Regions from separate parts of the Gracilibacillus sp. JCM 18860 genome, predicted to be linked through region 3. Evidence: a T-box and tRNA genes for the amino acid it is inferred to sense, from the RefSeq annotation. Region 3 holds a T-box; the other regions hold tRNA genes.
The links. The T-box of region 3 lies ahead of alaS (alanine--tRNA ligase). A T-box ahead of a tRNA ligase gene usually reads a tRNA of that ligase, here a tRNA-Ala.
Positions count from the first base shown of each region.

Region 1: it encodes a tRNA-Ala, which carries the amino acid that the T-box ahead of alaS (alanine--tRNA ligase) is inferred to sense. The anticodon was not compared.
Region 2: it encodes a tRNA-Ala, which carries the amino acid that the T-box ahead of alaS (alanine--tRNA ligase) is inferred to sense. The anticodon was not compared.

Region 1 covers NZ_AP043868.1:2,744,211-2,749,308, forward strand. Annotated here, with positions in the region: rRNA gene ACZ5R4_RS13880 (23S ribosomal RNA) at 1-2,808, shown strand, start outside; rRNA gene rrf (5S ribosomal RNA) at 2,934-3,050, shown strand; tRNA gene ACZ5R4_RS13890 (tRNA-Val) at 3,058-3,133, shown strand; tRNA gene ACZ5R4_RS13895 (tRNA-Thr) at 3,140-3,215, shown strand; tRNA gene ACZ5R4_RS13900 (tRNA-Lys) at 3,220-3,295, shown strand; tRNA gene ACZ5R4_RS13905 (tRNA-Leu) at 3,303-3,387, shown strand; tRNA gene ACZ5R4_RS13910 (tRNA-Gly) at 3,404-3,478, shown strand; tRNA gene ACZ5R4_RS13915 (tRNA-Leu) at 3,529-3,617, shown strand; tRNA gene ACZ5R4_RS13920 (tRNA-Arg) at 3,622-3,698, shown strand; tRNA gene ACZ5R4_RS13925 (tRNA-Pro) at 3,703-3,779, shown strand; tRNA gene ACZ5R4_RS13930 (tRNA-Ala) at 3,796-3,871, shown strand; rRNA gene ACZ5R4_RS13935 (16S ribosomal RNA) at 3,975-5,098, shown strand, end outside.
Region 2 covers NZ_AP043868.1:2,856,496-2,861,593, forward strand. Annotated here, with positions in the region: rRNA gene ACZ5R4_RS14490 (23S ribosomal RNA) at 1-1,790, shown strand, start outside; rRNA gene rrf (5S ribosomal RNA) at 1,891-2,007, shown strand; tRNA gene ACZ5R4_RS14500 (tRNA-Asn) at 2,042-2,116, shown strand; tRNA gene ACZ5R4_RS14505 (tRNA-Thr) at 2,120-2,192, shown strand; tRNA gene ACZ5R4_RS14510 (tRNA-Glu) at 2,207-2,281, shown strand; tRNA gene ACZ5R4_RS14515 (tRNA-Val) at 2,386-2,461, shown strand; tRNA gene ACZ5R4_RS14520 (tRNA-Thr) at 2,468-2,543, shown strand; tRNA gene ACZ5R4_RS14525 (tRNA-Tyr) at 2,569-2,654, shown strand; tRNA gene ACZ5R4_RS14530 (tRNA-Gln) at 2,710-2,784, shown strand; tRNA gene ACZ5R4_RS14535 (tRNA-Lys) at 3,208-3,283, shown strand; tRNA gene ACZ5R4_RS14540 (tRNA-Ala) at 3,290-3,362, shown strand; gene ACZ5R4_RS14545 (alpha/beta fold hydrolase) at 3,440-4,417, opposite strand; gene ACZ5R4_RS14550 (hypothetical protein) at 4,447-4,971, opposite strand.
Region 3 covers NZ_AP043868.1:783,029-788,126, reverse strand. Annotated here, with positions in the region: gene recD2 (SF1B family DNA helicase RecD2) at 1-1,526, shown strand, start outside; gene ACZ5R4_RS04155 (hypothetical protein) at 1,972-2,196, shown strand; gene ACZ5R4_RS04150 (AI-2E family transporter) at 2,202-3,275, shown strand; T-box leader at 3,315-3,522, shown strand; gene alaS (alanine--tRNA ligase) at 3,574-5,098, shown strand, end outside.

The sequences.
Region 1 (5,098 bases), 2.0 Mb from region 3:
AGAATTTCCGAATGGGGAAACCCTCTACTCGTCATGGAGTAGAACCTCTATCTGAATCCATAGGATAGAGGAGGCAGACCCGGGGAACTGAAACATCTCATTACCCGGAGGAAGAGAAAGCAAACGCGATTTCCCGAGTAGCGGCGAGCGAAACGGAATTAGCCCAAACCAAAAAGCTTGCTTTTTGGGGTTGTAGGACACTCTATACGGAGTTACCAAGAAATACGTTAGACGAATCGATCTGGAAAGGTCAGCCACAGCGGGTAACAGCCCTGTAGTCGAAAGCGTGTTTCCTCCAGAGTGGATCCTGAGTACGGCGGAACACGTGAAATTCCGTCGGAATCCGGGAGGACCATCTCCCAAGGCTAAATACTCCCTAGTGACCGATAGTGAACCAGTACCGTGAGGGAAAGGTGAAAAGCACCCCGGGAGGGGAGTGAAAGAGAACCTGAAACCGTGTGCCTACAAGTAGTCGAAGCCCTTTTATGGGTGACGGCGTACCTTTTGTAGAATGGACCGGCGAGTTACGATCTCCTGCAAGGTTAAGTGGAAGACACGGAGCCGCAGCGAAAGCGAGTCTGAATAGGGCGAGATAGTAGGGGGTCGTAGACCCGAAACCGTGTGATCTACCCATGTCCAGGGTGAAGGTCAGGTAACACTGACTGGAGGCCCGAACCCACGTACGTTGAAAAGTGCGGGGATGAGGTGTGGGTAGGGGTGAAATGCCAATCGAACACGGAGATAGCTGGTTCTCTCCGAAATAGCTTTAGGGCTAGCCTCAAGGGATGTATGTTGGAGGTAGAGCACTGATTGGACTAGGGGCCCTCACCGGGTTACCGAATTCAGTCAAACTCCGAATGCCAATCATATTACCTTGGGAGTCAGACTATGGGTGATAAGGTTCATAGTCGAAAGGGAAACAGCCCAGACCGTCAGCTAAGGTCCCCAAGTATACGTTAAGTGGAAAAGGATGTGGCGTTGCTTAGACAACCAGGATGTTGGCTTAGAAGCAGCCATCATTTAAAGAGTGCGTAATAGCTCACTGGTCGAGTGACGCTGCGCCGAAAATGTACCGGGGCTAAACGTATCACCGAAGCTACGGATTGTTCTACGAACAATGGTAGGAGAGCGTTCTAAGTGCAGGGAAGTCAGACCGTGAGGACTGGTGGAGCGCTTAGAAGTGAGAATGCCGGTATGAGTAGCGAAATAGAAGTGAGAATCTTCTACACCGAATGCCTAAGGTTTCCTGAGGAAGGCTCGTCCGCTCAGGGTTAGTCGGGGCCTAAGCCGAGGCCGAAAGGCGTAGGCGATGGACAACAGGTGGATATTCCTGTACCACCCAATTCCGTTTGAGTGATGGGGGGACGCAGTAGGATAAGGAAAGCGCACGACTGGACGTGTGCGTCGAAGCAGTGAGTGAGTCAGATAGGCAAATCCGTCTGGCAATCACAAGCTGTGATCGGGAGGGAAAATGAGTACCGAAGTTCCGGATTTCACACTGCCAAGAAAAGCCTCTAGCAAGGAAAAGGGTGCCCGTACCGCAAACCGACACAGGTAGGCGAGGAGAGAATCCTAAGGTGATCGGGAGAACTCTCGTTAAGGAACTCGGCAAAATGACCCCGTAACTTCGGGAGAAGGGGTGCTTACTTACGAGTAAGCCGCAGTGAAAAGGCCCAAGCGACTGTTTAGCAAAAACACAGGTCTCTGCGAAGCCGAAAGGCGAAGTATAGGGGCTGACACCTGCCCGGTGCTGGAAGGTTAAGGGGATGCGTTAGCGTAAGCGAAGCGTTGAACTGAAGCCCCAGTAAACGGCGGCCGTAACTATAACGGTCCTAAGGTAGCGAAATTCCTTGTCGGGTAAGTTCCGACCCGCACGAAAGGTGCAACGACTTGGGCACTGTCTCAACGAGAGACCCGGTGAAATTATACTATGCGTGAAGATGCGCATTACCCGCGACAGGACGGAAAGACCCCGTGGAGCTTTACTGTAGCCTGATATGGAATGTTTGTACAGCTTGTACAGGATAGGTGGGAGCCTTGGAAACGTGAGCGCTAGCTTACGTGGAGGCGCCGGTGGGATACCACCCTGGCTGTATGAACCTTCTAACCCAGAACCGTGATCCGGTTCGGAGACAGTGTCAGGTGGGCAGTTTGACTGGGGCGGTCGCCTCCTAAAGAGTAACGGAGGCGCCCAAAGGTTCCCTCAGAATGGTTGGAAATCATTCGAAGAGTGTAAAGGCAGAAGGGAGCTTGACTGCGAGACCTACAAGTCGAGCAGGGACGAAAGTCGGGCTTAGTGATCCGGCGGTACCGAATGGAAGGGCCGTCGCTCAACGGATAAAAGCTACCCCGGGGATAACAGGCTTATCTCCCCCAAGAGTCCACATCGACGGGGAGGTTTGGCACCTCGATGTCGGCTCATCGCATCCTGGGGCTGTAGTCGGTCCCAAGGGTTGGGCTGTTCGCCCATTAAAGCGGTACGCGAGCTGGGTTCAGAACGTCGTGAGACAGTTCGGTCCCTATCCGTCGTGGGCGTTGGAAGTTTGAGAGGAGCTGTCCTTAGTACGAGAGGACCGGGATGGACACACCGCTGGTGCACCAGTTGTTCCGCCAGGAGCATCGCTGGGTAGCTACGTGTGGAAGGGATAAGTGCTGAAAGCATCTAAGCATGAAGCCCCCCTCAAGATGAGACTTCCCCACACTTTAAGTGAGTAAGATCCCTCAGAGACGATGAGGTAGATAGGTTCGAGGTGGAAGCATGGTGACATGTGGAGCTGACGAATACTAATCGATCGAGGACTTATCTATACGTTCTTTGGATGAAAAACCAATGGTTTGTCTACTTCTTATCTAGTTTTCAAGGTATTTTTAAAAAACTCTTGCATTTGTTGTGAGAAATGCGTTATAATGTATCTTGTCCTTGAAAAAACGAGTCTGGTGGCGATAGCGGAGAGGTCACACCTGTTCCCATACCGAACACAGTAGTTAAGCTCTCCAGCGCCCATGGTAGTTGGGGCTCACGCCCCTGCAAGAGTAGGACGCTGCCAGGCATACATAGGAGGATTAGCTCAGCTGGGAGAGCACTTGCCTTACAAGCAAGGGGTCGCAGGTTCGAGCCCTGCATCCTCCACCATGTTATGCCGGTCTAGCTCAATTGGTAGAGCAACTGACTTGTAATCAGTAGGTTGGGGGTTCAAGTCCTCTGGCCGGCACCATTTAGAGCCATTAGCTCAGTTGGTAGAGCATCTGACTTTTAATCAGAGGGTCGGAGGTTCGAATCCTCCATGGCTCACCATTTTAATGCGGGTGTGGCGGAATTGGCAGACGCGCTAGACTTAGGATCTAGTGTCTCTCGACGTGGGGGTTCAAGTCCCTCCACCCGCACCATATTAATAAATATATTGCGGAAGTAGTTCAGTGGTAGAACACCACCTTGCCAAGGTGGGGGTCGCGGGTTCGAATCCCGTCTTCCGCTCCAGTAGATTTAATCATTTTGTTTGCCAGATGATTAGATTGGTATTATCCCATGCCGGGGTGGCGGAATTGGCAGACGCACAGGACTTAAAATCCTGCGGTGGGTTTCCACCGTGCCGGTTCGAGTCCGGCCCTCGGCACCACTTAGCGCCCGTAGCTCAATTGGATAGAGCGTTTGACTACGGATCAAAAGGTTAGGGGTTCGACTCCTCTCGGGCGCGCCATTTCCGGGAAGTAGCTCAGCTTGGTAGAGCACTTGGTTTGGGACCAAGGGGTCGCAGGTTCAAATCCTGTCTTCCCGACCATCTTCATTTTTTATGTGGGGCCTTAGCTCAGCTGGGAGAGCGCCTGCTTTGCACGCAGGAGGTCAGCGGTTCGATCCCGCTAGGCTCCACCATTTTTATTGATCATTGAAAACTGAACAAAACAACCAGTACAAAAAGTAAGAACATGCTAGCTTTAAGCGAGCTTGATCAACACAAGCACTTCGGTGCATCTATTTTATGGAGAGTTTGATCTTGGCTCAGGACGAACGCTGGCGGCGTGCCTAATACATGCAAGTCGAGCGCGGGAAGCTGACTGAATCCTTCGGGAGGACGTGAGTGGAACGAGCGGCGGACGGGTGAGTAACACGTGGGCAACCTGCCTGTAAGACTGGGATAACTCCGGGAAACCGGGGCTAATACCGGATAGTACTTTGGTTCATAGGAACCGAAGTGGAAAGGTGGCGCAAGCTATCACTTACAGATGGGCCCGCGGTGCATTAGCTAGTTGGTGAGGTAACGGCTCACCAAGGCAACGATGCATAGCCGACCTGAGAGGGTGATCGGCCACACTGGGACTGAGACACGGCCCAGACTCCTACGGGAGGCAGCAGTAGGGAATCTTCCGCAATGGACGAAAGTCTGACGGAGCAACGCCGCGTGAACGAAGAAGGTTTTCGGATCGTAAAGTTCTGTTGTTAGGGAAGAACAAGTACCGTTCGAATAGGGCGGTACCTTGACGGTACCTATCGAGGAAGCCCCGGCTAACTACGTGCCAGCAGCCGCGGTAATACGTAGGGGGCAAGCGTTGTCCGGAATTATTGGGCGTAAAGCGCGCGTAGGCGGTTTCTTAAGTCTGATGTGAAATCTTGCGGCTCAACCGCAAGCGGTCATTGGAAACTGGGGAACTTGAGTACAGAAGAGGAGAGCGGAATTCCACGTGTAGCGGTGAAATGCGTAGAGATGTGGAGGAACACCAGTGGCGAAAGCGGCTCTCTGGTCTGTAACTGACGCTGAGGTGCGAAAGCGTGGGGAGCGAACAGGATTAGATACCCTGGTAGTCCACGCCGTAAACGATGAGTGCTAGGTGTTAGGGGGTTTCCGCCCCTTAGTGCTGCAGTTAACGCATTAAGCACTCCGCCTGGGGAGTACGGCCGCAAGGCTGAAACTCAAAAGAATTGACGGGGGCCCGCACAAGCGGTGGAGCATGTGGTTTAATTCGAAGCAACGCGAAGAACCTTACCAGGTCTTGACATCTTCGGATGTCCCTAGAGATAGGGAGTTCCCTTCGGGGACCGAATGACAGGTGGTGCATGGTTGTCGTCAGCTCGTGTCGTGAGATGTTGGGTTAAGTCCCGCAA
Region 2 (5,098 bases), 2.1 Mb from region 3:
ATTTAAAGAGTGCGTAATAGCTCACTGGTCGAGTGACGCTGCGCCGAAAATGTACCGGGGCTAAACGTATCACCGAAGCTACGGATTGTTCTACGAACAATGGTAGGAGAGCGTTCTAAGTGCAGTGAAGTCAGACCGTGAGGACTGGTGGAGCGCTTAGAAGTGAGAATGCCGGTATGAGTAGCGAAATAGAAGTGAGAATCTTCTACACCGAATGCCTAAGGTTTCCTGAGGAAGGCTCGTCCGCTCAGGGTTAGTCGGGGCCTAAGCCGAGGCCGAAAGGCGTAGGCGATGGACAACAGGTGGATATTCCTGTACCACCCAATTCCGTTTGAGTGATGGGGGGACGCAGTAGGATAAGGAAAGCGCACGACTGGACGTGTGCGTCGAAGCAGTGAGTGAGTCAGATAGGCAAATCCGTCTGGCAATCACAAGCTGTGATCGGGAGGGAAAATGAGTACCGAAGTTCCGGATTTCACACTGCCAAGAAAAGCCTCTAGCAAGGAAAAGGGTGCCCGTACCGCAAACCGACACAGGTAGGCGAGGAGAGAATCCTAAGGTGATCGGGAGAACTCTCGTTAAGGAACTCGGCAAAATGACCCCGTAACTTCGGGAGAAGGGGTGCTTACTTACGAGTAAGCCGCAGTGAAAAGGCCCAAGCGACTGTTTAGCAAAAACACAGGTCTCTGCGAAGCCGAAAGGCGAAGTATAGGGGCTGACACCTGCCCGGTGCTGGAAGGTTAAGGGGATGCGTTAGCATTAGCGAAGCGTTGAACTGAAGCCCCAGTAAACGGCGGCCGTAACTATAACGGTCCTAAGGTAGCGAAATTCCTTGTCGGGTAAGTTCCGACCCGCACGAAAGGTGCAACGACTTGGGCACTGTCTCAACGAGAGACCCGGTGAAATTATACTATGCGTGAAGATGCGCATTACCCGCGACAGGACGGAAAGACCCCGTGGAGCTTTACTGTAGCCTGATATGGAATGTTTGTACAGCTTGTACAGGATAGGTGGGAGCCTTGGAAACGTGAGCGCTAGCTTACGTGGAGGCGCCGGTGGGATACCACCCTGGCTGTATGAACCTTCTAACCCAGAACCGTGATCCGGTTCGGAGACAGTGTCAGGTGGGCAGTTTGACTGGGGCGGTCGCCTCCTAAAGAGTAACGGAGGCGCCCAAAGGTTCCCTCAGAATGGTTGGAAATCATTCGAAGAGTGTAAAGGCAGAAGGGAGCTTGACTGCGAGACCTACAAGTCGAGCAGGGACGAAAGTCGGGCTTAGTGATCCGGCGGTACCGAATGGAAGGGCCGTCGCTCAACGGATAAAAGCTACCCCGGGGATAACAGGCTTATCTCCCCCAAGAGTCCACATCGACGGGGAGGTTTGGCACCTCGATGTCGGCTCATCGCATCCTGGGGCTGTAGTCGGTCCCAAGGGTTGGGCTGTTCGCCCATTAAAGCGGTACGCGAGCTGGGTTCAGAACGTCGTGAGACAGTTCGGTCCCTATCCGTCGTGGGCGTTGGAAGTTTGAGAGGAGCTGTCCTTAGTACGAGAGGACCGGGATGGACACACCGCTGGTGCACCAGTTGTTCCGCCAGGAGCATCGCTGGGTAGCTACGTGTGGAAGGGATAAGTGCTGAAAGCATCTAAGCATGAAGCCCCCCTCAAGATGAGACTTCCCCACACTTTAAGTGAGTAAGATCCCTCAGAGACGATGAGGTAGATAGGTTCGAGGTGGAAGCATGGTGACATGTGGAGCTGACGAATACTAATCGATCGAGGACTTATCTATACGTTCTTTGGATGAAAAACCGATGGTTTGTCTACTTCTTATCTAGTTTTGATGGTATAGTTTCTCCCATCTTAATAAGGATTAGCTTATATCCACCAAGTCTGGTGGCGATAGCGGAGAGGTCACACCTGTTCCCATACCGAACACAGTAGTTAAGCTCTCCAGCGCCCATGGTAGTTGGGGCTCACGCCCCTGCAAGAGTAGGACGCTGCCAGGCAAAGCTTTGAGAAGCAACAGAAGTAAATGTTTATTCCACAGTAGCTCAGTGGTAGAGCAATCGGCTGTTAACCGATCGGTCGTAGGTTCGAATCCTACCTGTGGAGCCACTTGCTTCCATAGCTCAGTCGGTAGAGCACTTCCATGGTAAGGAAGGGGTCGTCGGTTCAAGTCCGGCTGGAAGCTCTCCTAGATTTACTGGCCCGTTGGTCAAGTGGTTAAGACACCGCCCTTTCACGGCGGTAACACGGGTTCGAATCCCGTACGGGTCACCATAATAACCACAGAAATCATTAGTTATTGCTACTTTATATTAAGGATGGCATGCTAAGATCGCGACGTCCTGTCGCAACGCATGCACTTGCACATCCTGTGCGGCGGAGGATTAGCTCAGCTGGGAGAGCACTTGCCTTACAAGCAAGGGGTCGCAGGTTCGAGCCCTGCATCCTCCACCATGTTATGCCGGTCTAGCTCAATTGGTAGAGCAACTGACTTGTAATCAGTAGGTTGGGGGTTCAAGTCCTCTGGCCGGCACCACTGGAACTAGATCATAATTTTATTTGGAGGGATAGCGAAGTTGGCCAAACGCGGCGGACTGTAAATCCGCTCCCATCGGGTTCGTAGGTTCGAGTCCTACTCCCTCCACCATTTATTATGTATAAATTTAGATCAGGCGTGTATACTATCGATATACGTTTTTTGTTGGGCTATAGCCAAGCGGTAAGGCAACGGTTTTTGGTACCGTCATGCGCTGGTTCGAATCCAGCTAGCCCAGCCATTCTTTTTTCTACATATAAAATTTAGGGTTAAATGCATATAAACTATAACAATTAGAATGAAACTATGGGATAGAAGCCATTAGCTCAGTATGATTGAGGAAGAGAAATATTTTAAAAAGAGCCATTAGCTCAGTTGGTAGAGCAACGAGCAATACTTCTACCGAATAAACTACGAGTAACCCCGAAGCATTAATCATCATCGAATAAACTAGAAGATGCAGGGGTTAACATAATGAACGCTCTTTGAATTAGGGAGAAAATTATTTTAACGAGCCATTAGCTCAGTTGGTAGAGCAACGAGCAATACTTCTACCGAATAAACTACGAGTAACCCCGAAGCATTAATCATCATCGAATAAACTAGAAGATGCAGGGGTTAACATAATGAACGCTCTTTGAATTAGGGAGAAAATTATTTTAACGAGCCATTAGCTCAGTTGGTAGAGCATCTGACTTTTAATCAGAGGGTCGGAGGTTCGAATCCTCCATGGCTCACCATTTTTAGGGGCCTTAGCTCAGCTGGGAGAGCGCCTGCTTTGCACGCAGGAGGTCAGCGGTTCGATCCCGCTAGGCTCCATTTTTATTTTGTCAAAGACGGAAACCGAACTATGATTTTAAAATAGTTCGGTTTTTGCTGTATAATAGAGAATTGCTTCAGTTGTTTTTATCTATATTTTCCTTCCATTCTTCGAATTGCTTAGCCATATCCTTAGCACGAGTCCAGTGTAAATAATGATGTCCCTCTAGTGTGATGACCTTACTGGAATGATGATCATGTAACTGTTCCTTATAAAATGTTTCTAGTGATTTCCTTCCCTGTGACTCTTCTTTCGTTGTGAAAACTAAGACAGGAATTGTAGGTGGAAAAGTCATATTCTTCGTTTTCTGTACATTGTTTCCTATTTGATTAGCTTCTTCAACAATATTTTCATTATAGCCTTTCCAAGCTGAAATGGCTTTTGTCATTTTTAAGTTTTCCTCTGTATATGTTCCTTTTTCCGCTATTGGTAAAAAATCATCTGGATTCACCATTGTAACAAGTCGTCCAATCCCTGTTGGTGCTAAATATTTCATATAGTTAGGCATCGTCGGTGCTGATTCATTAAAATAATCTAGAGCTTGTGGTAAAGTAAAGTCTATTCCTACCACTGATTGAATTTCATCTGGATATTTATTAGCATAATACAAGCTGTAAATCCCAGAAATAGAATGTGGCATCAATATGTACGGACCTTCTATACCTGCTTTTTTTAGAGCAGATCGAATCTCTTCTACAATGTTCTTTACTGTACGCTCTTTGTTAGTACTATCGCTCCAGCCATAACCAAAGCTCTCAATGGATACTACATTGTTTTGCTTTGCCAGCTCGTTAATCAATGGTTCAAAATCTAACACAGGTGCAGCAGTTCCTAGGCCACTAAGTAATACAATCGTATTTTCACCTTTCCCTTTTGTATAGACATGCATATTCTTTCCATCGACCTCTACTAATTCCCCTATTGGACTATACTTATTCTTTTCGTTGAGAGTCATTAGCTGATGTGTTAGAAACCAAACAAAACTTATTGCTGTTAAAAATAAAAGGATATTTCTTGTAAATAGCCAAAATCGATTTTTTCTTTTTTGTGCCATTCCTTGATTCCTCCATTATGATAAATAGTTTAACTAACTGCTTGGTGTAATTTTCCTTCATACACGAATTCTAATTTAGGGATTTGTTGTAAATCATATGGAGTAACCAGCTCTAGAGGCTTGTCAAATGTAATAATCCCAGACTCTTTTAAAATATACGCGACAAACTGAGAACAGAAATAAGCATTTTTTCTCTGGATCGGTTTATTGAGCATCACTCCGAATAAGCCAATTAAATTATAGTGATATGTCTCTTTATTACGGTCGAAATTTGCCAATGCTTGCTTAATTCTTCGTTCCTGTTGCTTGGTTATTGTGTAAGAATAAATAATACAATCAGCAGTTCTGAATAAATTTTCGTTTATTTTTTCTTTGACAAATCCACCATGGAAGGGGTTGCGAGGCTTTTTTCTACCAAAGCTATATGTTTCGTTAAAGTTAGGATCAAGTGCGATCGAAGCATGGTTATAATCTGCTTTCGTATATAAACGAATCGTTCTTGTAAATAGCGTTCCAGTATTGGTGAATAATAAATAAATCTTATTTTGTTTCATCTTTCTTATCTCCTGCAAGCCTTTTTTTACTATTGTATGAAAAAGCCGTAAGAGAAATAAGAAGCTTAAGTTGTAATTTTGATTAGGTCTCTAGGCTTAGATAAAGGCATAAAAAAAGTCTTGCTTT
Region 3 (5,098 bases):
AGGCATATTTGCCTTCACTTTATTATTCTGAAACAGGATTTTGTGCGCAAGTGAAGCGAATTGCGGACAAGAGCCAAGAAAAGGCTTTTACCGATGCAGAGCTTTTGAAAATAGTTGGAGATATTGAAGAAAAAGAAACCATAAGCTACGGAAAAGAACAATACGAGGCAATAGAAACAGCCTTGTCGGAAAAAATAATGATTTTAACAGGTGGTCCAGGGACAGGGAAAACAACAGTAATCAAGGGTATTATTAATGCTTATGCTCAGATACATGACTTTTCAATTGATAAGGCCGATTATGATGACAGTGAGGAATACCCTTTTATACTTACTGCACCGACTGGAAGAGCAGCAAAAAGACTTAAGGAATCCACTGGCATAGAGAGTATGACTATTCATCGATTACTAGGCTGGGATGGACATGAAACTTTCGATAAGGATGAAAACAATCGAATTACAGGGAAAATAATTGTCATCGATGAGTTTTCGATGGTAGACATATGGCTTGCTTATCAATTGTTCCGAGCTATACCTAGTGATATGCAAGTCTTGATTGTCGGTGATGAAGATCAATTACCATCTGTTGGACCTGGTCAAGTTTTGGCAGATTTATTGGCAAGTAAAGTAGTAAAGTCCATTCAGCTAACAGAAGTATATCGCCAAAAGGAAGGGTCAAAAATAATCCAGCTTGCTCACGAGATTAAAAATGGTCAGGTGGAGAAAGAAACGCTTGTGAAAGCTAATGATTTTAATTTTTTTAAATGTTCTGATTATCAGGTTGTCGATATTGTGAAGCAAATAGTGAAAAAGGCACACGATAAAGGTGTCGATCTACGACAAATTCAAGTGCTTGCACCAATGTATCGATCAAAGGCAGGAATCCATCGATTAAACGAAGAACTACAAAAAGTGTTAAATCCTTCCGTGCCTGGTAGAAGAGAAATGCGTTTTGGAGAGACGGTTTTCCGAAAAGGAGATAAAGTGATCCAGCTCGTTAATCAGCCCGAGGATGGAGTTTTCAATGGGGATATTGGAGAGGTAGTAGCCATTTTTGAAAAGGATGAAAATATGGAGCAAGAGGAACAAGTAGTGGTGGCCTTTGAAGACCGAGAGGTTCCTTATGCTAAAACAGATTTAATGAATTTAATGCATGCTTATTGTACGTCAATTCATAAATCTCAAGGGAGCGAGTTTGCTATTGTTATACTTCCAATTATTAGGGGGTATAACCGAATGCTTCGAAAAAACTTAATTTATACAGCTATCACTCGTGCTAAGCAATCGCTTGTCATTTGCGGAGATGAGGATGCATTTTTAAAAGGGGTGCTAACAGAGGATACCAATCAACGCTACTCTTCCTTAGTGGAGTTTTTACAAGAACTTTTTGGCATGGAGAAGAAGGAAGAGCTTAAGGAAATAGAAAGTGACGATGAAACAGCTACTGAAAAGACAGCAGATGAGTTGCTATTACAGGTGAAGGTTGGCCAAGAGGATTTTTCGCCTTATGATTTTATGGAAGATTAAATGAAGATTTATTGGACATTAGCTGTGCTACTTATTCTAATAGTTTCACTAATTAACAGGTTTCCGAGGTGGCGGTTGTTTTGAACAATATATCACAGTTGCATGCTGTACAAATCTTTATTAAGTACTGATTTGAGATGAGGACTAGCGAAAATGGTACTTATTACAGTTTTAAGTACCAATTTGAGATGAGGACTAGCGAAAATGGTACTTATTACAGTTTTAAGTACTAATTTGAGATGAGGACTAGCGAAAATGGCTCTTATGGCAGCCCCACTGTTAGAGCTTTTCCATACAGGCGTTTGGCATAACAAGTATCAATCATAAAACCTTCACTCACTCATTGAATACATTGTTTCCACAATAGAAAAAAAGTACGGCAAAAGATCATTTCTTTCATTTATCCATCCTTATGATGTGTATAAAAATCCTTATTATGGAAAGGATGTATGGTAAAAACGTAAGAAATGAGGGAACTTTGGTGATTTGCCCAAACTGCAGAAGCAAGGATATTGGAATTATTGGGACTAACCAGTATTATTGCTGGAATTGTTATATAGAGCTATCAATACAAAATGATCTCCTTCACCTTCACGAAGTAGAAATGGATGGTTCCTTAAGCTCTTTAGATGACCTTTTTTCCGATGAGGAAAGAAGAGTAGAGAGGTAATGATGATGAAGAATCAAGCAAAAAAGGTTCGCATTGCGCTTCAGTTAATCATCCTTTGCCTTGCCGTACTCTTTTTCTATCTATTAATCATTTTATTCCCATTTTATAAAAGCTTATTGCTCATGTTTTTTCAAATTATCCTACCTTTTCTCATAGCGGGTTTGATAGCATATTTATTGCACCCAGTTGTTGAGAAGATTCATCAATACAATATTCCACGAACAATCGCTATATTACTAATTTATTTATTCTTCTTTCTAATAGCTGGTCTAGGAATCTATTTCTATTTTCCGACGATCGTAAGACAATTAAATGAGTTCAGACTGAACATTCCACAATTAATCGAGTCCTATCAGACCTTTTTATATAGTATTTATGATCAAACATCATTTTTGCCAGAAGGCTTTCATGATAAATTAGATGAATTTTTTCTTAACATAGAGAATAGGCTTGGCAATATCTTCACAGCGATAATGGATAATATTCCAATGGTTTTTGATGTGTTTGTCATGATTGCCGTAATCCCCATTTTGTCTTTTTATTTTTTAAAGGATTACAGCCGTTTGGAAAAAGGGGTACTCAAGCTAATACCTACTAGATATCATGCCTTTACAAAAAGATTAGCAAATGAAATGGAAGAGAGTTTAGGTCAATATATTCGAGGGCAAATTTTAGTTTGCTTCTTAGTCGGCTTTATTGCCTACTTATTATTAAAATGGATTGGAATGGAATATTCCATCCTACTCGGGGTTATTATTGGTTTAACCAACTTCATTCCATATTTTGGTCCAATTATTGGTGCCATTCCTGCACTTTTAATCGCCTTTACGATTTCGACTAAAATGGTGTTATTCGTATTGCTTGTCATTTTAGCTGTTCAGCTTACAGAAGGGAATCTGCTTTCTCCTTTTATTGTTGGTAAAAGTATTCGCATCCATCCTGTTTATATCATTCTTGCATTATTTATTGCAGCAAAAGTGGGAGGAGTGATTGGAATGATCCTAGCCGTTCCTTTATTAGCAATCGGGAGAGTGGCGGTCCCGCTTATTTACCGACAGATGAAACAAATTGACAGATAGCCATTTTTTCAATATAATATCCTAGCGAAGTCATATAACGGAAAAACGATGAAAAACATGAGTAGGTAGCTAACATTTCTAGAGAGGAATTTCCTTGGCTGGAAGAAATTCTAATGCACTGGTTACTGAAGCTAGTTTGAAGTGCAGTTTAATCACTGCCGGTGGTATCCACGTTACGGATCGAAAGATGATAGCTTTGGAATAAAGCTATAATTAGGGTGGTACCGCGGAAACTCTCGTCCCTTTGCTTTATAGCAGGGATGGGAGTTTTTTTACTATAAAACGGAGGTATAATAAAATGAAACAATTATCATCTGCACAGGTTCGTAAAATGTTTTTGGATTTCTTTAAAGAAAAGGGTCATGAAATAGAACCAAGTGCCTCATTAGTACCAAAGGATGACCCAACACTACTATGGATTAACAGTGGTGTAGCTACATTGAAAAAATACTTTGATGGACGTGTTATCCCAGAAAATCCTAGAATTACAAATGCACAAAAATCAATTAGAACAAATGATATTACAAACGTCGGTTATACAGCGAGACATCACACCTTTTTTGAAATGCTTGGTAATTTTTCCATTGGTGATTATTTTAAAGAGGAAGCGATTGATTTTGCGTGGGAGTTCTTAACAGGAGACAAATGGATTGGATTTGATAGTGAAAAGCTATCGGTTACAGTCCACCCCGAGGATGAAGAAGCTTACAAGCTTTGGCGAGATAAGATCGGTTTACCAGAAGAACGAATTATACGAATTGAAGAGAACTTTTGGGATATTGGGGAAGGACCAAGTGGACCAAATACGGAGATTTTTTATGATCGTGGGGAGGAATATGGCAATGATCTGAGTGATCCTGAGCTATACCCTGGTGGAGAAAATGAGCGCTATCTAGAAATTTGGAACCTTGTTTTTTCTCAATTTAACCATAACCCAGATGATAGCTACACACCTCTTCCGAAGAAAAACATTGATACCGGTATGGGACTTGAACGTTTAGTAAGTGTTATTCAAGGAACAAGAACAAATTTTGAAACAGATTTATTCTTACCGATTATACAAGCTACTGAAAAAATGGCAAACACAAAATATCAGACAAAAGCTGAATCAGATGTTGCCTTTAAAGTGATTGCAGACCATATTAGAACAGTCACTTTTGCCGTGAGTGATGGTGCACTTCCTTCTAATGAAGGTAGAGGATATGTACTAAGACGGTTATTACGTCGTGCAGTACGGTATGCGAAACAAATTGGAATTGAAAAGCCTTTTATGTTCAAACTTGTACCAACTGTAGCAACAATAATGGAAGCATTCTATCCAGAGGTGAAGGCAAAGGAAGCCTTTATTCAAAATGTTGTTCAAACAGAGGAAGAAAGATTCCATGAAACCTTACAAGAAGGTTTACAGATTTTAAATACCATTGTTAAACGTGAAAAAGAAGAGAATAGTAGTATATTTCCAGGGGAAGAAGTTTTCCGATTATATGATACCTATGGCTTTCCAAAAGAATTAACAGAGGAATATGTCGCTGAAGCTGGGTTTACAATAGATGAAGAAGGTTTTGAAAAAGAGATGGAAAAACAACGCGACAGAGCTCGAAATGCTAGACAAAAGGTTGATTCAATGCAGATTCAAGATGGTGTCCTAGCTAGCATAGATGCGAATAGTACGTTCATTGGATATGACCAATTACGAATTGATACGACTGTTTCAGCGATCGTGGCAGAAAAAGAAACCGTTTCTTCTATTCAGGATGGTCAAGAAGCTTATTTAATCCTAGCAGAGACGCCATTTTATGCAGAAAGTGGTGGACAAATAGCAG